Luteolibacter yonseiensis: one gene and its partner. The protein of the gene in region 2 interacts with the protein of the main gene of each other region in a pairwise test. Links are inferred from orthologs where the notes say so. Each region holds a gene or a part of one and is shown on either strand. Other genes may lie near its edges. The genes, in order: JIN84_RS07345 and JIN84_RS22065.

Region 1 (9,666 bases), on a different replicon or contig from region 2:
TGGCCTTCGCCGCGCGTTCCACGGCTTCCTCGAGCACTTCCACCAGGCCGACGTTCTCGCCGGAGCGGGTGCGCATGAGCTTGCGGTCTTCGCCAAGGATCGAGCCGAACTGGACGTGCTGGAAATCACCGGTTTTCCCCCAACGCGTCGCGGCGTTGAAGAGCTGGCGGAAATGGAGCTGCTGTGGCACGCCGACGACATACCAGACATGGTCGGCCTTCCATTCGTCGATGCGGAACTGGATGGTCGCGAGGTCGGTGGTGGCGTAGAGGAATCCGCCGTCCGCCTTGCGGATGATGGCGGGGTTGTCCGTCCAGCCGTCTTCCTTGTGGACCATGTAGGGATCCTCCTCCTTGGGAAGCGTGCCGTCGGAAAAGACGCACACCGCGCCGTTGCTTTCGCGGGCGAGGCCTTTTTCCAGGAACTCATCCACCAGCGGGGCGAGGCGGTCGTTGTAGTAACTTTCGCCGTGCCAGTAGTCGAATTTCACATCCAGGCGGTCGTAGATTTTCTGGAGACCGGCTTTCGAATGGTCGATGCACTGTTGCCAGATCGCGAGATTTTCCGGATCGCCTGCCTGGAGTTTCACGAGCTCCGCCTTGCACGCGTCCAGGATGCCCGGCTCATCCTTGATCGCGGTCACCTTGCGGTAGATGCGGACGAGCTCGGCGATGGGATCGGCGGCGAGAGCGGTTTCATCGAGAAAATGGTTCCATCCGTGGATGATCATGCCGAACTGGGTGCCCCAGTCGCCGATGTGGTTGTCCGCGATGACATTGTAGCCGAGGAAGCGGGCGACGCGGGCGAGGGAGTCGCCGATGATCGTCGAGCGGATGTGGCCGACGTGCATCGGCTTGGCGACGTTCGGGGCCGAGAAATCCACGACGATGGTTTTCCCCGAGCCGGTGGCCGGTACGCCGAGGCGTTCGTCACGGATCAGCGCGGCGGTGTGGGCGGCATAGGCGGAGGGCAGGATGCGGAAATTGATGAATCCGGGGCCGGCGATGTCCGCGGTGGCGAGGCCGGAGAGCTCCAGCTTGTCGATGATCTCCTGGGCCAGCGCGCGCGGGTTCTTCTTCTGCTGCTTGGCCAGAACCATCGCCGCGTTCGACTGGTAGTCGCCGAATCGCAGATCCGCGGCGGCGGTCACGGCGGCGGTTGCGGGTTCCCCGAGCGCGGCACTGAGTGCCGCGGCAAGGCGGGATTCGAGTTCTTGAAGAAGCGTCATGGGAAAAGGGCGGTTGGAGACCGGCTGAAAAAAAATCAAACTCCCACGCGGGACGGCTTGGAGTCGAAAATGGCGAGAACCTCGTCATGGCTCACCGCCGCGCCAAGCCGGCGGAGAACCTCGCCGTTGGTGAACATTTTCGCGATCGCCGCCAGCGTCCGCAGGTGCATGTGGTAGTCCTTGCGCGGGACGATGAAGAGCACGATGAAATGCACCGGCGCGTTGTCCAGCGCCTCGAAGTCGATGCCCGTCCTGGACCGGCCGAAAACGGCGATGACCCGCTCCAAGTGATCTGAAAACGCGTGCGGGATCGCCACGCCGGAACCGATGCCGGTGCTGACCTGTTCCTCGCGCGCCTTGAAGGCATCCAGCATTTCCTGCTGCTGCTCGGAAGGAAGTTGTCCGGTGGCCACCAGGTGTCCCACCAGTTCGACGATGGCGGGCCAATGCTCGGTGGCCTCCATGTCGAGGAGGATGTGGTCGGCGCAAAGCAACTTGGCTAACTTCATAAATGGGAGAGTCGGGAACCGGGAGGGGAGACGGTGGGGGCGAGTGGTTACTGGGTGAATGCCGTGATAGCAAGCGGATTTCCTGCCCCGGAGGCCACCGGGGATGCTCCAAGGGGTTGACGCTCGCCTATTCGTGACTACACGTATGCGCCATGCAAGCCGACAACGATCCGAACCAAACGCAGGAAACTCCAGGGACCGAAGCCGAAGTGGACATCACTTCCGAGGCTCCCGCCACAGAGACTGCCGGGCTTGATCCATGGGAGGAACTCGAAGCGGAAGCCGCCAAATGGAAGGAAGTCTCGCTGCGCACCGCCGCGGAAATGGACAACCTCAGGAAGCGCACCGCCCGCGAGCGCGAGGACGCGATCCGTTACGCGAACCAGCGTCTGCTGGAGGACCTCCTGCCCGTCATTGACAACTTCGAGATGGGCATGATGGCCGCCTCCCAGGACACCAAGTCCATGATTTACATCGGGATGGACATGGTCCGCCGCCAGCTCAACGACTTCCTGAGCGGTCAGGGCGTGGAGGAGATCCCCACCACCGGAGCGTTCGACCCGAACCTTCACGACGCCGTGGCGCAGGAGGAATCCGCCGAAGGCGAAGAGGGCCGCATCCTGAAAGTCACCCGCCGTGGATTCAAATTGCGCGACCGCCTGCTCCGCCCGGCCAGCGTCGTGGTTTCCAAGCTCCCAACCTCCGCTGAATAACCTTTTCCATGTCCGAAAAACGCGACTATTACGAAATTCTGGGTGTCTCGCGGGACGCCTCTGCCGACGAGATCAAGAAATCCTACCGCAAGCTCGCGGTGAAATTCCATCCGGATAAAAATCCCGGAGATCACACCGCCGAGGAAAAATTCAAGGAACTCGGCGAAGCCTACGAAGCGCTGAGCGACGCCGACAAGCGCGCCGCCTATGACCGCTATGGTCATGCCGCGTTCAGCGGTGGCGGCGGCGGTCGCTCCGGTGGAGGTGGTTTCCACGATCCCATGGACATCTTCTCCCAGATGTTCGGCGGTGCCTTCGGTGGCGGCTTCGAGGAATTTTTCGGTGGCGGCGGCTCGCGCCGGGGTTCCGGGAAGCAAAAAGGCAGCGACCTGCGCTACGACCTGGAAATCTCCCTCGAAGAAGCCGCACGCGGTGTCGAGAAGGAGTTGGAAATCGAGCGCTATGTCCCCTGCGAACCCTGCGGTTCGAAAGGCACCAAGGGCAGCGGCGGCGTCAAGCCATGCTCGACCTGCGGTGGTCGCGGTGTGGTCGGCCGGCAGTCCGGCATCTTCATCCAGCAGGCCACCTGTCCCGAATGCCGTGGCGCGGGAGAGACGATCTCCGATCCGTGCTCGAGCTGCAAGGGCGACGGCAGGGTCCAGCGCGACAGCCGGATCAAGCTCCGCATCCCTGCGGGTGTCGATACCGGCACGCGCCTCCGTTCCTCGGGGAATGGCGACTCCGGTGTCCGTGGCGGAGCGGCGGGCGACCTCTACGTTTTCCTCCACGTCCGCGATCACGACGTTTTCGAGCGCGATGATTCCGACCTCTACTGCTCCGTGCCGCTGCCATTCTCCGTCGCGGCCCTCGGAGGCGAGCTCAAGGTTCCATCGCTTGATGGCCAGTCATCCATCAAGATCCCGATGGGCACCCAAGGTGGCACCACCTTCCGTCTTCGCGATAAGGGAATGCCGTCGCTCACCAACGGCCGCCGCGGCGACCTGAACGTCACCGTGCAGGTCGAGGTGCCGACAAAGCTCAACAGCGACCAGCAGGAAAAACTCCGGGCTTTTTCGGAATCCATCGGCGATCACAACTCGCCGATGCAGGAAGGCTTCTTCAAGAAGGCGAAGCGGTTTTTCGATCTGTAATCCGTAATCCCGATGGCGCGCTTCTTCCTACCTCCGGGCGCATGGCTCACCGAGCCGACGCTTGTCGGCGATGAAGCGCGTCATTTTTCCCAGGTCCTGAGGGGCAGGGCGGGGGAAAAAATCATCATCTTCGATGGCGAGGGACGCCGCGCCTCTGCGGAAGCGCTTTCCGTATCGCGGGACCACGTTCCGTTGAAAATAGGCGAAATCCTGCCTTCGCGGTCCCCCATGCCGGCCATCACGCTGGCGCAGGCGATTCCGAAAGGGAAAAACATGGACCTCATCGTCCAGAAATCCGTGGAACTGGGAATCACCGCCATCCAACCGCTTGTCACCCGGAATACCATCGTCCAGCCGGGAGACGGGAAATCCGAGAAATGGCGCCGCAATGCCCTCGAGGCTTGCAAGCAGTGCGGGCAGGATACCTTGCCGCAGGTCGCCGACCCTCTGACATTCGAGCGTTGGATATCCGATCAGGCAGCCGCGCCGGGCCTGAAGCTCATCGCCTCGCTTGCCCCGGACGCCAGGCCATTTCGTTCTGTCCTCAGGGATCATCCCGGGACCACCCATGCAACCTTGCTTGTGGGTCCGGAAGGAGATTTCACCGCCGAGGAGACGCAGGCCGCCTCAGACGCGGGATTTTTTAAAATTTCACTCGGCGAGATCGTACTTCGCGTGGAAACAGCAACGATTTTTTGTTTGGCGGCCCTTCGTTATGAATTCCAGTAATGATTAATTATAAAATCTTTGTGGCTTGATAAAGAAGATGTCCAAATAATTTTACATTTTGTATTGCGTTTCAATGGGTAAGTTACTATTGACCCGCCCGACATGCCTAATAAGAGTTCGTTTCTGGCTCGCATCGCCCTTTGTATGCTGGTTGGAGTTCCAAGCGCGAAGGCTTGGCTTCCCGGTACTTATCCCGTCGCAACACGTGGTTTTTCCGTAGACCGGAACAACCGTAACGACGTGCTTGCCTTCTGGCATGCTGTCTACAAAGCGTCAGAGGGTTACGAAGCCCGGATCAAGTGGACGGGCAATTATACCGGAAATAACGGAACGACTTCGGCGGCATTTGTCGGAGACGTGGAGCGCCGCCTGAACTTTTTCCGGGCTCTTTCCGGGGTGAACACGAACTCGAAAGTATCCACGAATTCTCCGCTTGTCATCGATCTGAAAGATCCGCTCCCCCTTCCGATCGGGAGCACTTTGAAATCCACCGCCGCCCAGAGTGCCGCTCTGATGCTGGTCCGGAACTACGATCCGGGCACGGGCAAGAACCCCGCGATGACCCACAATCCGCCGAGCAACCTGATCGGTTGGTCGCCAATGGCTTGGAATGCCGTGGCGAAAGGCAACTTCGCCTTCGGGGCCTACGGACCGGGAGCGATTCTTGAATACATGAAGGAAGAGCAGTCCAGCAGCCTCACTTCCTCTTCGGCGAACAATCTGGTGGGTCACCGCCGCTGGAACCTCCATCCGGAAGCCACCGTTTACGCCACGGGCGACCAACCCGGAAAGTCAGCCTACGTCCCTCCGACCAACGTTCTCTACGTTTCGCAGAGCCCTCTGGAAATACTGCCGCAGGAACCGGCCTTCGTGGCCTATCCGGCACCCGGCTTTTTCCCTGTGGATCTGAACTCCCGTTTCTGGTCCCTCAGTTGCAAGGGGGCGGATTTTACAAAGGCCACGGTGCAGATGAAGGATTCCGCCGGCAAGGCAGTGGCGCTTGTCGCCACGCGTCGCGATTCCTCATATGGTGATCCTGCCATCATCTGGGAGCTCCCGACATCGGCCCAGATCAGAACGGTGTATAATGACACCGCATTCGACGTCAGCGTCACCGGAGTCAGCGGACCAGGTGTTCCCGACTCCTACAGCTACAAGGTCACGCTCATCAATCCGAACCGGCTTCTGTCCAGCCAGGCCATCACCGGAGCCGCGAGCTTGTCGGCCAAGAAAACCGGCAGCTACACCTTTGTGCCGCCTGCCGGTGCGGAAGGTTTGCAGGTTGTCGCCGCCAAGAAGAGCGCTGTCGCTTGGAAAGAAACCGCGGAAGTCGCGAAGGATGTGAAAGTCATCGACGGTACGGGTGCGAATTACCCGCTCATCGTGAAAACCGCCGCCTATGCCGGATTCGGTGCCGTCGTCGGGAAATGCGCTTTCCAACTCACATTTCCGACTTCCTACGATCTTCTGGTGCGGGGAATTCCCGATCAAACCTTTGAACTCGACCGTGACATTCTGGTGAAAAGCGGCGGGAAGCTGGGCTTCAAGTTCCGCCGTGGTTTCATGACCAAGGCTTCCACGCTCGTGGTCGAGGCATCCGCGACAGGCGGTGTTTCCTGGGTCACCGTCGGCAAGCCGATCGTGGGTGTCTCGGATACCAAATACGACCTGAAGGTTTCCACCTTCAGCGCCGCGCTGCCCGCATCCACCGAGCCGATCCGCATCCGTTTCCGCTACTATGCCAGCGCTGGAGCGGTTTACACCCACGAGGCGGCTCCCAAGTCGCCAACCGGAATTTTCATCGATGACATCCAGGTTCTCAAGTGTGACACGTTGGAGACGAAGAAGGTGACCACGCTCGCCGGTAATGCGAAGAGTTTCACCCTCAACGCCACCACCGCAGGCGCCAAGCTGGTGAACAAGGAGCAGTGGAGCCTGCGTCTCCGCACGAAACTGGGCAACAACTGGTTCCCCGCCGGCCCTTCCAAGGCGATCACCATCACGCCTTGATCCTGCCGGGCGGGCTAGGACATTTCCTAGCTCCGAAGGTTCCGCTTCGCCGTTTCCCACGCCGTGTCCATCTGTTCCGGCGTGGCGGCATCCAGTGAAACCCCGCCGGACCGGAGGGTGCGCTCCATTTCTCCGAACCGCGATTCGAACTTGGCGTTCGCGGAGGCCATCAGGACCTCCGGGTCGATGTTCCGGAAGCGGGCCAGATTTACCATGGAGAAAAACAGATCGCCCATTTCCTCGGAGACGGACGCCTCATCCTGTGCGGCCATGGCGGTTTCCAGTTCGAGCAGTTCCTCGTGGATTTTCGCCAGGACGCCGGCTTCGTCAGGCCAGTCGAATCCGACTTTCGCCGCCTTTTTCTGAAGTTTCGCTGCCCGTAAAAGCGCGGGCAGCCCCTTGCCCACCCCGTGCAGGTAAGGCTTTTCCTCGTCTCCCTTTTCCGCGCGTTTGATCGCCTCCCACTGTTCGAGCACGCCGTCCGTGGTGGAAACTCCGCTGCTCGCGAAAACATGCGGATGCCGCCTGACCAGTTTCTCACTGATGCCGCGCGCCACGTCGTCGAGGTTGAACCGGCCCGCTTCTTCGGCCAGCTCGCTGTGGAAGACGACCTGCAGCAGCAGGTCGCCGAGCTCCTCCTTCAGGTGTTCATGGTCTCCACGCTGGATCGTGTCCACCGTTTCATAAGCTTCCTCGATCAGGTTCGGCACGATGGATTCATGGGTCTGCTCCGCATCCCACGGGCAGCCGCCGGGTGCGCGCAGCCGGTGCATGATGGCCCTGAGACGGGCGAGTTGGCGCCCGGCATCCGGGGAGTCGATCATTTCCGCGTCGGTCATCGTTTCGATTGTTTCTGGGTGGAGGCTTGTTGCAGGAGATCCTTTTCCTCCTGCGTGAGGCTTTGGAATCCATGGCTGGAAATCTTGTCGAGAATCAGGTCCACCTCGGTGTCCCGGATTTTCTCCAGTCCGGAGCGCGGGCGGATCTTCGGCTGCGGCTTCGGCTTGGTCACCTTGGGCTGGAAGATCCGGATGCCCCTGTCACCCAGGAGGTGCGGGTAGCGCATCAGGACATAGCCTGCCAAGGCTCCGCCCAGATGTCCGGCCTCGCCTCCCTCGTTACCACCGATCCTCAACAAGATCATCGCGGCGGAAATCCCCAGGGTTCCCAAGGCCACCTGCCGCATGGAGAGTTCGACCGGCGGAAAAAGCAGCCGCACACGCATGTCCGGTGAAATCACCGCCACCCCGACGAGCATGCCATAGATGCCGGCGGACGCTCCGACCAGCGGAGCCTGGAGGTCGTCACCCGGCAGCACGCCGGTGACGGCGAGCAGCGCGAAAAACAGCGCCCCGCCGACCCCGCACAGCAGATGGAACATCACGAATTTCCCGGTGCCCCACCACCTCTCCATCCATGGGCCGAAGAAGAAGATTCCCAGACAGTTCATCAACAGGTGGAAGAAGCCGCCGTGCAGGAACTGGAAGGTGATGAATTCCCAAACCCTTCCGGTTTGGATCCCGGACTGGATGGTGAACGCTCCATAAGACTCGAGCCATCTGTAACCGAGCGTCCTTTCAATGATCGCATCCAGCACGAAGATTCCGATATTCAGAATCAGCAACCACTTCACCGCCGGCGTGATTTGGGAAAAAAAGCCGCTGCGGCGCGAGGTGTTCCGTTGATAATCTCGATCAGCGATGCCCATGTGTGAAAAGGGGTTAGCACGGCCTGTCATCCGCCGCAAGACCGGGTGAACATACTGTCACCGGTAACGGCTTCGGAATCGTGCCGGGTTCCGCCATCCTGCGCCAGTCGGTTCGCTTTGGAGGGTGGCCGTCGGCCCATGTCAATTCTGGCGTGGCATGGGCCGACGGTGGCCCATGAGGTGGGCGCATCCGGCTTGTTTTGGAAGAGGAACGGGCCACGTCCTAAGAACATGCGGGAATGCCGTTGGTCGCGACATCCGCGATGGACGTTTCCCTCAGGATAGGGCACACCCACGCCGTTCCATGTCCGCTCTGCTCTCCGCCAACGAAATCCGCCTGACCTATGGTTATCAAACGCTGCTCGACGGTGTCACACTCGCCGTAGGCGCGGGGGAGAAGGTGGGGCTCGTCGGGCGGAACGGCTGTGGCAAGACGTCGCTCTTGAAAATCCTGACCGGCCAGCAGATGGCGGACTCCGGTGAAATTTCCCGCCGCAGGGCGCTCCGTGTCGGTTATCTGCCCCAGGAGTTCGAGCTGGATGGCGAGTTGAGCGTGCAGGAAAACATCGCCTCCGGCGCTGCGGACGTGGTCGAGGCGATACGCCGTTACGAAAATGGCGACGGTTCGGAGGCGGAGTTGAGCGACCTGCTCCATCTCATCGACCACGCGGATGGCTGGAACCTGGAGGCGCGCATCAAGTCCATTTCCACCGCGCTCGGCACACCCCCGCTCGAGGCCGCCGTCGGTCCTTTGTCCGGCGGTGAGAAGCGCCGGGTCGCCTTGTGCCGGGCACTGGTCTGCCAGCCGGACCTGCTCCTGTTGGACGAGCCGACGAACCATCTGGACGCCGAGTCCATCCGTTGGTTGGAGGACGCGCTCAAGGGATTTCCCGGGGCCGTGATCTTCGTCACCCACGACCGCTATTTCCTCGATGTCATCGCCACCCGCATCATCGAGATCGACCAGGGGCGTGCCTTCTCCCACCCGGGGAATTACACCGCGTTCCTGGAATCGAAGGCCGTGCGCCAGCAGATCGCCGAACAGACCGAACGCCGCCGCCAGCGTTTCCTGCGGGAGGAGCTCGAGTGGGTCCGCTCCGGGGTGAAGGCCCGCGGCACGAAACAGCGGACGAGGTTGGACAAGTTTTACGAAATCGAGGGCATGGAGGCCCCGCCCGAGGAGCGGGAAATGGACCTGCTCATCCCGCCGCCGCCGGACCTTGGCAACATCGTGGTCGAACTGGAGGGCGCGGGGGTGAATGTCGGCGGCGAGGTGACGCCTCGCTGGTTGTTCCGGAATCTCACCCTCAGCCTGCGCCCCGGCCAGTGCACCGGCATCGTCGGACGCAATGGTGTGGGCAAGACGACCCTGCTCAAGCTCTGCCTCGGGCAGATCGAGCCGACGGAGGGCACCGCCGTCACCGGCAAGCGGGTGAAGGTGAACTACATCGACCAGACCCGCATGGCGCTCGATGGCACCGGTTCGCTGCTGGACGAGATTTCCGACGGGAATGAAAAGCTCATGTTCGGCAACCAGCCGCTCGGCGCGCGGAACTACCTGCGGAGGTTCCTTTTCGACGACAAGCGCATCAACGAACGGGTGGACCTCCTCTCCGGC
Region 2 (12,171 bases):
CTTCGCCTCGCTTTTCCTCGTCCCTGTCGCCTTCGCCGCCGTCCGTGGCTACACCGCCCGCCGCGAACTCCGCAAAAAGGAGGAAGATGCCGATGCTCCGGAAGCGTCGGAAACCTCCACCAGCCCCGTCATTTGAAAATTTCCATGAATTCTCCCATCGTCTCCCGCGCTCTCCTGACCCTGCTTGCCGCCACCTCGCCGCTCGCCGCCCAGGACAAGGCGGACATCCCGACCGTCCGCACCGTGCAACCCGCCGCCAGCGTCGGTGCCGTCGCCTATGAAATCCCCGGCCGCACCGAACCCATCGAGCAGGCCACCCTCTTCACCCGCGCCACCGGCATCGTCAGCGAGCGGAAGTATGACATCGGCGACCGCGTGAAGACCGGCGACGTCCTCGCCATCATCTCCGCGCCCGAGATCGACCGTGAGGTGGAAGCCGCCCGCGCCTCCGTCGAGCAGGCCCTCGCCCGCGCCGACAACGCCCGCCAGAACGCGGACCGCACCACCAATCTCCTGAAATCCCGCGCCGTCTCGCTCGAGGAATCCGAACAGCGCACCTCCTCCGCCAATGAAACCGACGCGGCCCTGCGCCTCGCCCGTGCCGAACTCGCACGCGCCGAGGAAATGCAGAAATTCTCCAACGTCACCGCCCCCTTCGACGGCACCATCACCGCCCGGAACTTCGATCGCGGAGACCGCATGCGTGGAGATTCCTCCACCGCGGAGGGCTGGCTCTACCGTCTTTCCCGGTTGAACTCGCTGCGTTTCATCATCAGCGCCACCCCGGATCTCGCCCTACGCCTTAAGGACGACAGCACCGCGAACGTCCGCTTCAACGAGCTTCCCGGCCAGAATTTCAGCGGGAAATTCCACCGCTCCAGCCGCAGCTTTGACACCGCCTCCGGCACCATGCGCGTCGAGCTGCTCATCGACAACAAGGCCCTCACCCTCCCCGCCGGCCTCACCGGCACCGCGGCCTTCCAACTCCCACCCGCCCCGGACACCTACGTCCTGCCGAACAACACCCTCATCCTCCGCCTCGGCAAATCCCTCGTCGCCACGGTGAAGGACGGCAAGGTCCATTATGTCGAGGTCCTACCCGGAAGAAACTTCGGCCCGACCGTTGAAATGACCTCCGCCGCCCTCACGCCCGACACCGCCGTCATCGTCAACCCGAACGCCCTGCTTAAGGAAGGCGACACCGTGCAGACGGCGAAATGAGGGGGATCGACGAATGGCACCTGCCCAAGCGTGCTTTCGTCAGCGTCCGCCATCCCCGGCCTCCTTCAACTTCGCCTCGGTCGCTGGCTGGCCGACACCGCCCTTTCCGTCCGGCGTGAGAATGATGCTGCCGCTGTCCGAATAATGGAGAAGCCCTTCCGGCAAGGCACCGTAGTAGTAATGGCAGAACACCGAGTTCCCCTCGATTTTCTCGATCGTGAAATCAACCCGTGGCAGGAAACCGGAAGGGCCCATCCACTGGAACATCCCGCCCACCTGATAGGTTACCACCTCGCGGGCCTTCGCTTGATCGGAATCCTTCGTCAAGGCCACTTTCACCTCCTGACCGGAGACTTCGATGTCGGCGATGAGCGTCCTGGCGAGCTCCGCCACATCCTTGTGCCTTTGGTCCCTGCCTTGGAGCCGGATTTGATAGGAAGTCTTCTCATCAATTGAGCCACCGGGCCTCGCCGTCACCAGCACTCTCCCATCCTTACAGCCCCAAAAAATCATACCAACTCCCGACAGGCTGTCCTGCACTCCGGGCCCGAGCAAGGACACGATCTCCCGGAACGTCATCCCTTCCTTGATCTGGTCGAAACTCTGGATGTCCTTGTCACGATCCGCAGGGCGAAGCCCCCAAGGTTTGGATATGTAGGCCAGCACGCCATTGAGATGAACGGGCTTCGGCTTTCCAAACCCCTCCCCTGGCGGTGCCATTTCTGAGAGAGACTTCAAAAGGCCCTCGACGCCCGGTGAAGTGTCGGGCTCGGGAAAGCTCACAACGACCCCGGCCCGCAAGGTCTGCGGACAGAGAAAAACAAGAGCGGCAAGGCATGTTTTGAAAACCGTCATCGTCGGATTTTAATCATGGAATGCGCCGCTCCTGTGTAAATTCCGTGTCAATTCTTCCTAGCGTCAGTATCTGGAACAAGATCCGTATCCCTTTTCTTCACGAACCGACGGACATCAACGTCCACACAAAAAATCCGCCATCGCGGAACACCGGTTCATCCGTGCGGGTGCCCCCGGGAACTCGCGTGGAATAAGTTCCGCGCTCTGTTTTTTTCACACCGACTCGATCACCAGATTCCCATACGGGGTGGCGTCTCCCGTGCGGATCAGACCGATCGCATCCGGTACGCGCTTCTTGAATTCCACGTGCGCCTCGCGGGTCAGCGGGATCCCGCCAAAGGATTTCGCGAAGCGGTCCACCGTCTCCGGCGTGTTCGTGATGAGGAATTCCTCAGCCTGCCAGATGCGACCGATCTTGAAAACCGGTGTCAGCAGGTCGAGCACGTCCAACACCGTGGGGATACCCTTCGTCAGGGAGATGTCCACCGTCTCGATCTCCGGCCAGTAGGGAAACGCCCAGTCCGCGATGACCAGCGTGTTGGTGTGGCGGACGCGGGCGATCAGTTCGAGCACATGCGGATTGAGAATGCCTGTCTGGAGCATGGCGCGATTCTCATTTATCCCGAACGACCGTCAATCACACGAATGGGGCAGCATGGGAAAAAGAGGAAGCCACGGAAGTCGCGGTTCATTTTTTCCTTTTGAAGATGAATGCTGGAAAAATGTCCCCGGGCCCGCTCATCTTCCGCACATGAACGCCGCAGCCGCTGGATTTTCAATGCCCCCCGAATGGTCACCGCAGGAAGCGGTCTGGCTCTCATGGCCCGTGGAGGACCCGCGTCACTGGGGTGGGGCCAAGCGGGAGATGATCTGGTCCAAGTTCGCGGAGATCGCCGCCGGCATCTCCCGGTTCGAGGAGGTCCGCATCAATGCCCCGGGCAAGGACCACGCCGCCATCACCGCCATCTGCAACTCCGCCAAGGCAGTGCCCGAGCGTGTGCGCCTCTTCGACCACCCGCACAACGACGTCTGGTGCCGCGACCACGGGCCGATCTTCGTCAAGCACCGCGACACCGGCGAGGTGGCGGTGACGGATTGGGAATTCAACGCATGGGGTGGAAAATTCCCGCCATGGGACGCGGACAACGCCATTCCCGGAAAAATCGCCGCCTCCCTTGGCAAACGCCTTTTCCTAGGCGGCATGATCCTGGAGGGCGGAGCCATCGAGATCAATGGCGCGGGCCAGCTTCTCACCACCGAGGCCGTGCTGCTCAACCCGAACCGCAACGCGCTCCTCAGCCGTGAGGAGATCGAACAGCGCCTGCGCGACGGCCTCGGCGTTTCGGAAATCCTCTGGCTCAAGCAAGGCATCGAGGGCGACGACACGGACGGCCACATCGACGATCTCGCGCGTTTCGTCGATCCCACCACCGTCCTCGCCTGCGTCGACCGGGACTCCGCCTCGCCGAACCAGAAGATCCTCGCCGACAACCTCAGCAGCCTGCGATCCTTCCTCGGACCGAACGAACGCCCCTTCGAAGTGGTGGAGATCCCTCTCCCGGAAGCCTGCGAGGTCCCCGGCTGGAGACTTCCCGTGCTGCCCGCCTCCTACGTGAACTTCCTTATCGTGAACGGCGGCGTGCTCGTCCCGACCTTCCGCCAGGGAAAAAACGACGACCGCGCCCTCGGCATGATCCGCGAACTATTCCCCGGACGCGAGGTGGTCGGCATCGACTGCCTCGAACTCGTCGAGGAAGGCGGCACCCTGCACTGCATCTCCCAGCAACAACCGGCTTGATTTCCGCATTCATGCGCCACATCGGCGCTTCATTGCTCTTGCCGCCATCGCAACCGGGGCCGCCGTAGTCCGACCGTCCGTGGCTCCACACCGGTTGCGCAGTCACTTTGTATATTGAGATCTGTATCATTCACCAGATCTCTTCATCCGTGTGTATCCGCGTCCATCCGTGGTTCCAATTCACAAAGAAAAGGAACGTCGAGATATGAAAAGCGCTCAAAACGCCGCCACCGGTTGCAGCAAAAAGAATGGGACGACAAGGTCCCGGCTCTTACGGTGATTTGATGATTATCACACACGTTCCCCATGAAATCACCTACACCGGTTCCAGCAACCGATACCCGATACCCGCCTCGTTCTGGATCACCAGCTTGCTCCCCAGTTTTTTCCGCAGATGGTTCGCGTAGACGCGCAGGTAGTGCGTCTGGCCATCGCCCTGCTGGCCCCAGACCTCGCGCAGGAGCTGCCGCTGCGTGACGATCTTGCCCGCGTGTTTGGCCAGCGCGCGCAGGAAGGCATATTCGGTGGGCGACATTTTCAACGACTCGCCCGAGAGAAAAACCTCGTGACGGTCCAGGTGCATCGTCAGCGGGCCGACAACGATCTCCGGCGAATCCCCGCCGTGGTGCCGCCGCTGGATGACCGCCAGCCGGGCGACCAGTTCCGCCGTCGAAAACGGCTTGGTGACGTAGTCGTCCGCGCCATTTTCCAACGCCGCGACCTTCACATCTTCCTGGTCCCGCACCGAAAGAATCAGCACCGGGACCGCGCTCCACTCGCGCAGGTTTTTCAGAACCTCCAGACCGTCCATGTCCGGCAGGCCGAGATCCAGCAGCACGACATCCGGCCGGTGGAACGCCGCCTCCTGCAGACCGAGCCGCCCGTTTTCAGCCTCTCGCACCACGTAGCCGCGCGATTCCAGAGCGAGTCTCAGCAAGCGCCGGATCTGGATTTCGTCGTCAATGATCAGCGCGGTCATGGCTTTGGATTTTCCGCGATCCGGTCCGGGACACAAGCTCCGTCATCCGTGGCGAGAAATTCCGCTTTCAGCAGAATTTCGAACACCGCGCCTCCGTCCGGATGATTCCACCCGGCGATGTCGCCGCCCAGCGCTTGCACGAATCCCCGGGCGATGGACAGGCCCAGCCCGGTCCCGCCCGCCGGAGCACCGGCGGCCCGGTAGAATTTTCCGAACACCTGCGACTCCTCACCGGGCGGCAATCCGGGTCCGCGATCCCTGACGGTCAGGCGGAGCTTCTGCTCCGCGTGGCGGACGGTGAGCGAAACGGGGGACAGCCGGGGCGTGTAGACTCCCGCATTGTGAAGAATGTTCGCCAGCGCCTGTTGCAACAATGTCTGGTCGGTCCTGACCAGCGGGATGTCGGCCACGATGTCGATTCCCAACGGATGCCCGGACAATGCATCGCCCGCCGCCCGCACCGCACCGTGCACGAGTTCCTCCACGTCACACCATTCCAGTTGCGGCTCGACCACCTCGGACTCCAACCGTGTCATCTGCAGCAGGCTGTCCACCACACGCTGGAGCCGCTTGGTCGCGGTATCGATTTCCGCCACGTAGGGATCGCCCAGTCCCATGCCCTCGATGGACGCCCGGATGACGGCGAGCGGCGTTTTCAACTCATGGGAAACGCTGTCCAGCAGGTTCCGCCGCAACCGCTCGGATTTCTCCATCACTTCCGCCTGGCTGACGGCGTGGATGAAATGTTCCTTTTCCAGGACGAGCGCGAGTTGCAGCGCGAAGGCCTCCACCGCCTGCCGCCTGGTGAAATCCAGCGACTCCGCCCCGCCCGTCAGACGAAGACCGAGAACGCCCATCACCGAGGTCGCCGTCTGCAATGGGAACCACGTGGCCAGCGACTGCGGAAGCGTCTCGGTGAAGCGCCCCGCCACGGACTTGTTCTGGTAGGCCCAGTTCGCCACGGCGAGTTCGTGATCCTCCGGCTGCCAGGTGCTGGCCGCGTGCGCCGCCGGCAGCGACCGGTCCAGCCTGCGGACCACCAGCGCCGTGTCCGCCCCGATCACCGAGTTGATGACCGCCAGCGCTTCAGCCAGTCCCTTTTCCATCTCCGGAGCCAGCGCCGCGCTCTGGGTCACGCGCAGCAGCGCGTCCGTCTCCATCTGCCTTCGCCGCTCTGCGATCTCCCGCGTCCGCAGCCGGGTGGTCAGGTGACCCATGCTCACCGCCACGGCAAAGAACATCGCCAGCAAGATCATGTCGTCCAGCGCCCTGACCTCGAGGGTGAACTTCGGAGAAATGAAAAAGAAATTCCACACCAACGCGCTCAACCCCGCCATGAAGACCATCGGCCAACGGCTGATGCGGAACGCCGTCAGCAGGATGGCCATAAGATACACCAGCGCCGGAACCGTGTAGCCGACCACCGGCTCGATCTGCCAGCACGCGACCGTCAGGACGATCACCAGCGTGAAAACGACACCGTATTCGTGAAAACCGTGGGACCGGGGATATTTCCCGCCGCGTGTCTCCGGACGGACGGACCGTCTTCCAATCACCGGACGCACCACACAGACGTCGATGTCTCCGCTGCCCGCGATGATCCGGTCCGCCAGCGTCGGTTTCCACAGCGACCGCTTGTCCGCCTTTCCTACGACGATCTGCGAGACGTTGCGCTCGCGTGCGGTTTCCAACAAGGCGGCCGCCACATCGTCCCCTGTCGCGTGGACCACCTCCGCGCCGAGCTTCCGGGCGAGACCCAGGCCACGCGTGAGGAAATCCTGCTCCGTCTCGCCAAGCGGATGCGTCCCCTCCACCCACACCGCCAGCCATGGACAACCGTGCCTTCCGGACGCGCGGCGGGTCCAGCGGATCAGGCTTTCCGAGTAGGGGGTCGGCCCCACGCCGACCATCAGCCGCGCGTTCGTCTTCCAAGGACCGCTCACCCGCCGCGCCCTGCGGATATCTTCAAGATCGCGGTCCACCCGTTCGGCGGTGAAGCGCAACGCGAGCTCGCGCAATGCGGTCAGGTTTCCCTCGCGGAAAAATCCTTCGGCGGCGGCCTGGGCACGCTCGCCCATGTAAACCTTGCCCTCGCCCATGCGCACCATGAGTTTCTCCACGCTGAGATCCACGAGCTGGATCTCGTGCGCGCGATCCAGCAGGGAATCCGGCACCGTCTCATGCACCGCCACCCCGGTGACCTGCCGCACGATGTCCACCTGGCTCTCGATGTGCTGGACGTTGAGCGTCGTGACGACATCGATGCCCGCGTCAAGCAGTTCCAGCACGTCCTGATAGCGTTTCAAATGCCGGCTGCCCGGCACGTTCGTGTGCGCGAGTTCGTCCACCAGCAGCAGGTCAGGCCTGCGCTGGATGGCGGTGTCCAGATCGAACTCCTCCAGCACATGACCGCCGTATAAAATCTTCTTCCGTGGCAGGAACGGCAACCCGTCCAACAACGCGGCGGTCTCCCTGCGGCCATGGGTTTCCACCACCCCCACGAGGACCTGCAGGCCGTCCTGCTGCCGCTGCCGCGCGAACAGGAGCATGGCGTAGGTCTTGCCGACGCCCGGACACATGCCGAGCAGGATGTAGAGGCGGCCGCTCTTCCGCTCGGTTTCCTCACGCCGCACCTGGGCGAGCAGCGCATCCGGATCGGGACGGTGATCGTTCATGGGGGCGGGGCTTGGAAATATGGCGAAACACCGCCTGCAACGGCTTCATCACGCGATCCCGGCATACCATGGCAGAAGCCGTTGTCTGAAGCCATCGCAGTCCTTGAAGCCTTCCGCAGTTCGCGCTTCAGCGTGCTCTTCCGTGTGGAAAACGGGAGCTTGTGAAAGAGCAGGCTGAAGCTTGAACTCCGGACGGCGTTTTTGAAATCCACCGTACCCGTTTGATGCGGCGACGGCTTCACGCAAGCCGCATGCCGAGGCGGCTTCGCTTCAGGATCCATCAGATCCCATTCATTTGTGCCCATCCTGGCCATCTGCGTTTGAATAAAAACCTGTGATCAGAGAAAGATCAAACCGACCGATCCTGTTCCTATTTTCCAATGGAGTCGAGTGAGAGATTCAGGCGCGGAAGATCGATCCTCTCGCCACCCACCGCCCGGTAGGGATGGGATTCCGCCATCCGGTCGATGAGCAGTTCCAACTTGCGCACCGCCTCGGAATCAAGCTTCCGTTCGCCCGCGATGCGTGACACCTGTGCCATGGCATCCGTCACGCTGATCCATGAACCAGCCGTTTCAACTCCCCCGCCGGCCACCGGGTTGAAATACCGTGGCCCGGAAAGCCTTTCACCCAGCAATGCCTCCGCGATCGCCGCCTCTTCACCAGGGCTGACGACGCGGACGTCCTGCCGCTTCAGGTATGCCACGACGCAGACAACAGCCAGAAATACGGCCGCTCCCACCGTGATGATCCATCGCCATGCGTTCGGTTTCACGGTGCGGACGGGGAAATCGCGTTCAACGCGAGGTTCAGCTTCACCACGTTCACACCATCCTCACCGAGGAATCCGAGCGTCGCGCGGTCGGTGTTCGCGGAGACCAATTCCCTCACCTTTTCCACCGGCAACCCGCGGGCCCTGGCGACGCGGTCGGTTTGCAACGCGGCATTCGCGGGACTGATGTGGGGGTCCAGTCCGCTGGCCGAGGCGGTCACGGCATCCGCGGGCACCCCGGCATTTCCATCCAGGCCGTTGGTGGCCCGATAGGCGGCGACGCGCTCCTTGATCTGATCAGCGAGCTTCCGCGAGGTGGGTCCCAGGTTGCTGCCGCTGGAGCCTGCCGCGTCATAACCAGCAGCACCGGCGGCGGACGGGCGCGGGTGGAAATAGCCGGCGCCGCTGAAGTTCTGCCCAAGCAGCTCCGAGCCGACAACCTTTCCATTCCCATCAACGATGAGACTGCCATCGGCTTTTTTCGCGAATGCCAGCTTGGAAATACCGGTGACGGCCAGTGGGTAGAATCCGCAGCACACCACTCCGAAAACAAGGGTGGAAACGACGGCGGGACGAATGACGGAAAACAGATTTTTCATATCAGGCGAGGTTGAGGTTGGTGATGACGAGATCGATGGCCTTGATGCCGATGAAGGGGACGACCAGTCCGCCGAGTCCGTAGACCAGCAGGTTCCGGCGGAGGACCTCGATGGCTCCGAGCGGCTTGTAGGGTACGCCTTTCAGCGCCAGCGGGATGAGGGCGACAATGACGAGCGCGTTGAAGATGATCGCGCTGAGGATGGCGCTCTGGGGCGAACCGAGTTTCATGATGTTCAGCGCGGACATCGCCGGGAAGGTCACCATCAGCATCGCCGGGATGATGGCGAAGTACTTGGCCACATCATTCGCGATGGAAAATGTCGTGAGGGAGCCACGGGTCATCAGGAGTTGCTTGCCGATTTCCACGATCTCGATGAGCTTGGTCGGATTGCTGTCGAGGTCCACCATGTTGCCGGCCTCGCGGGCGGCCTGGGTGCCGGTGTTCATGGCCACCCCCACATCCGCCTGGGCCAGCGCGGGCGCGTCGTTCGTGCCATCCCCCGTCATGGCCACGAGGTGTCCGGCGGCCTGTTCCTCGCGGATGCGTTTCAATTTGTCCTCCGGAGTGGCCTGGGCCATGAAGTCGTCCACCCCCGCCTCGGCGGCGATGGCGGCGGCGGTCATCGGATTGTCCCCCGTGATCATCACGGTGCGGATGCCCATTTTCCGGAGCTGGGCGAAGCGTTCCTTGATGCCACCCTTCACCACATCCTTGAGTTCCACGATCCCGAGCACCTTCCGCCCGTCCGCCACCACAAGCGGCGTCCGTCCCGAGCGGGAGGCCGACTCCACCGCCTTCTCCACCTCCGGCGGATAAGTGCCGCCCTGTTGCTCCACCCATTGTTTCACCGAATCCGCCGCCCCCTTGCGCACGTGGCGGTCGTCGACGTCCACGCCGCTCATGCGGGTCTGGGCGGTGAACGGAACGAACGTGACATGCGGTTGCGCGACCTCCCGGGCGCGGAAATCAAACTTCTCCTTCGCCAGCACCACGATGCTGCGGCCCTCCGGTGTCTCGTCCGCCAGCGAGGCGAGCTGCGCGGCATCCGCGAGTTCCTTCTCGGAAACACCGGGCGCGGGCACGAAGTCGGAGGCCATGCGGTTGCCGATGGTGATGGTGCCGGTCTTGTCCAGCATCAGCACGTCGATGTCCCCCGCCGCCTCCACCGCCCTGCCGCTGGTGGCCATCACGTTCCGGCGGATCAGCCGGTCGATCCCGCTGATGCCGATGGCGCTCAGCAATCCTCCGATGGTCGTGGGAATGAGACACACCAGCAACGCCACCAGCACCGGGATGGTGAAGGAAATCCCCGCATAGGTTCCGAAAGGCTTCAACGTCACCACGACGAGCAGGAAGATGAGCGTCAGCGCGGAAAGCAGGATCGTGAGGGCGATCTCGTTCGGCGTCTTCTGCCGTTTCGCCCCCTCCACCATCGAGATCATGCGGTCGAGGAAGGTGTTGCCTTTCTCCGAAGTGATCCGGATGACGATGCGGTCGCTGATGACCCGCGTGCCGCCCGTCACCGCGCTGCGGTCCCCGCCGCTTTCGCGGATGACCGGTGCGGATTCACCGGTGATCGCCGCTTCATCCACGCTGGCGATGCCTTGGACCACATCGCCGTCGGCGGGGATGATGTCTCCGGTTTCACAAACCACGAGATCGTCTTTTTCCAAAAGCGCCGCCGCGACCTTCTCCTCTTTGTCGCCCTTGATGCGCCGGGCCATCGTGTCCTTGCGCGCCTTGCGCAGGCTGTCCGCCTGGGCCTTCCCCCGCCCCTCCGCCACCGCCTCCGCGAAATTCGCGAACAACACGGTGAACCAGAGCCAGACGGCGAGTTGGATGACGAACCCGCGGTCGGTGTGGGAAGTGAAGACCGCCACGGTCGTCAGGGCCGCCCCGACCAGCGTGACGAACATGACCGGGTTCTTGATCATCAGCCGCGGGTCGAGCTTGCGGAACGCCCCGCCGACCGCGGGAGCGATGATGGATTTGTCGAACAGTGATGGTGTGGAGTGGGACATACGCTTGCCCCCAGTCTCCACGGATTCCCGGTTCCGGGTAATCAAAGGACCTGCGATAGGCGTAAAAAAAGCGTTAAAATCCGTCCGTCACGGGCCAGAATTCTCTAGAAAAGCCACCATCGAAACGCCGCGGCCAAAAGAATCCTGCCCGAAGGAAATTTCCGCCACGGGTTACAGTTGACTCCTAACTACTTTATCCATAGTTCCATCGAAACAAGCCAGCCAACAGGCAGGAGAACCCATATTCGTGAACGTCCCATTGCCGCGCCCCCCATTCCGCCGATTCGCGACAATGCCACTGATTTTGGCCGTTCTGGCTTTTTTCATACAATCCGGCGTCGGCGACGAATCCCCGCTCTTTCCCTGCCCGGATTGCACCAAGCAGGTTTCACGGCGTGCGGTATCATGTCCGGCATGCGGTTGCCCGGGTGCCGCCATTCTGGAAGCGATGCGTGCCGATGAAGAACAAAAGCGTCCGAAACATATCGCCGCGATCGATGCTGACGGGCGAAAAGGAACAGCGGTCCTGGTCAGGCAGGAAGGAATCACCTACCTGATCATGGATGCCTTTGTGCTGGCAAAGACCACGTGTCTCGCCATCAAGGAACTGGGAACCGACAAAAACATCGACTACAGCGAGCCCGAGCTGATGTCGGATTCCCCGTTGCTACGATTCAAAGTCGTCGGCGAACCCCATGCCAGCCCTCTTGAACTCTCTTCCCTATCAGATTCCGGCCCACCTTCCGGCTTCCTTTCCTCCAATGATTCACGGTTTGCTAAGGATGACCCGACCATTGAGATGATTGCCGCCCTGGGGACCCGCGGAGAGTTGCAGGCCATCCATGTCGGGGAGGCCTGGGTATCCACCCGGACCGACAAGGTATGGACCGCGGCGAAGCCTGCCGACCTCCGCGCCCAACTCGACCTTCTCGCCCGTTCCCGGGAATCGGTCAAGAAGGACAAGCTCTCCGACAAGGAAGCCGCCGACCTTCGCGAGACCCGGTGGTTGACCCCCTATCTCGAATCCCAATCCGCGGCACTTTTACAAGTCAAACAGCCCCCACCCCAACCATGAAATCGACATTCCGATTCCTCCGCCCCTTTGCAGGAATTCTGGCCGTTCAAACAGCCTTCGCCGCCATCCCGGAAGTGACCAACGTCACCGCGGTCCAGCGTGCCGACACCAAGTTCGTGGACATCACCTACAACGTCGCGGATGCCGATGGGGACAAACTCAAGGTCCGGGTGG

What was found.
Region 1: the proteins of JIN84_RS22065 (region 2) and JIN84_RS07345 interact in binary tests that used the Escherichia coli proteins (3 or more experiments, as listed by UniProt). The link is inferred for Luteolibacter yonseiensis from one-to-one orthologs.

What each region holds. Positions count from the first base shown.
Region 1 is NZ_JAENIK010000008.1:260,346-270,011, reverse strand. The notes cover bases 1-2,936. They hold JIN84_RS07345 (PTS sugar transporter subunit IIA), read right to left. Parts: upstream 1,738-2,936; coding sequence 1,264-1,737; downstream 1-1,263. Other genes in these bases: dnaJ (molecular chaperone DnaJ), read left to right, coding at 2,459-2,936; grpE (nucleotide exchange factor GrpE), read left to right, coding at 1,890-2,450; argS (arginine--tRNA ligase), read right to left, coding at 1-1,228. In the rest of the region: more of dnaJ, read left to right, coding at 2,937-3,601; JIN84_RS07330 (RsmE family RNA methyltransferase), read left to right, coding at 3,614-4,330; JIN84_RS07325 (hypothetical protein), read left to right, coding at 4,475-6,340; mazG (nucleoside triphosphate pyrophosphohydrolase), read right to left, coding at 6,367-7,179; JIN84_RS07315 (rhomboid family intramembrane serine protease), read right to left, coding at 7,176-8,048; JIN84_RS07310 (ABC-F family ATP-binding cassette domain-containing protein), read left to right, coding at 8,353-9,666. UniProt on the Escherichia coli protein: Seems to have a role in regulating nitrogen assimilation.
Region 2 is NZ_JAENIK010000013.1:391,870-404,040, forward strand. What follows is about bases 4,650-7,860. They hold JIN84_RS22065 (sensor histidine kinase), read right to left. Parts: upstream 7,529-7,860; coding sequence 4,850-7,528; downstream 4,650-4,849. Other genes in these bases: JIN84_RS22060 (response regulator), read right to left, coding at 4,650-4,853. In the rest of the region: JIN84_RS22035 (efflux RND transporter permease subunit), read left to right, coding at 1-136; JIN84_RS22040 (efflux RND transporter periplasmic adaptor subunit), read left to right, coding at 145-1,221; JIN84_RS22045 (hypothetical protein), read right to left, coding at 1,261-1,941; JIN84_RS22050 (RbsD/FucU domain-containing protein), read right to left, coding at 2,290-2,679; JIN84_RS22055 (agmatine deiminase family protein), read left to right, coding at 2,828-3,874; more of JIN84_RS22060, read right to left, coding at 4,191-4,649; JIN84_RS23325 (potassium-transporting ATPase subunit C), read right to left, coding at 7,899-8,303; kdpC (K(+)-transporting ATPase subunit C), read right to left, coding at 8,300-8,899; potassium-transporting ATPase subunit KdpB, read right to left, coding at 8,901-10,922; JIN84_RS22085 (hypothetical protein), read left to right, coding at 11,215-11,997; JIN84_RS22090 (formylglycine-generating enzyme family protein), read left to right, coding at 11,994-12,171. UniProt on the Escherichia coli protein: Member of the two-component regulatory system KdpD/KdpE involved in the regulation of the kdp operon. KdpD may function as a membrane-associated protein kinase that phosphorylates KdpE in response to environmental signals.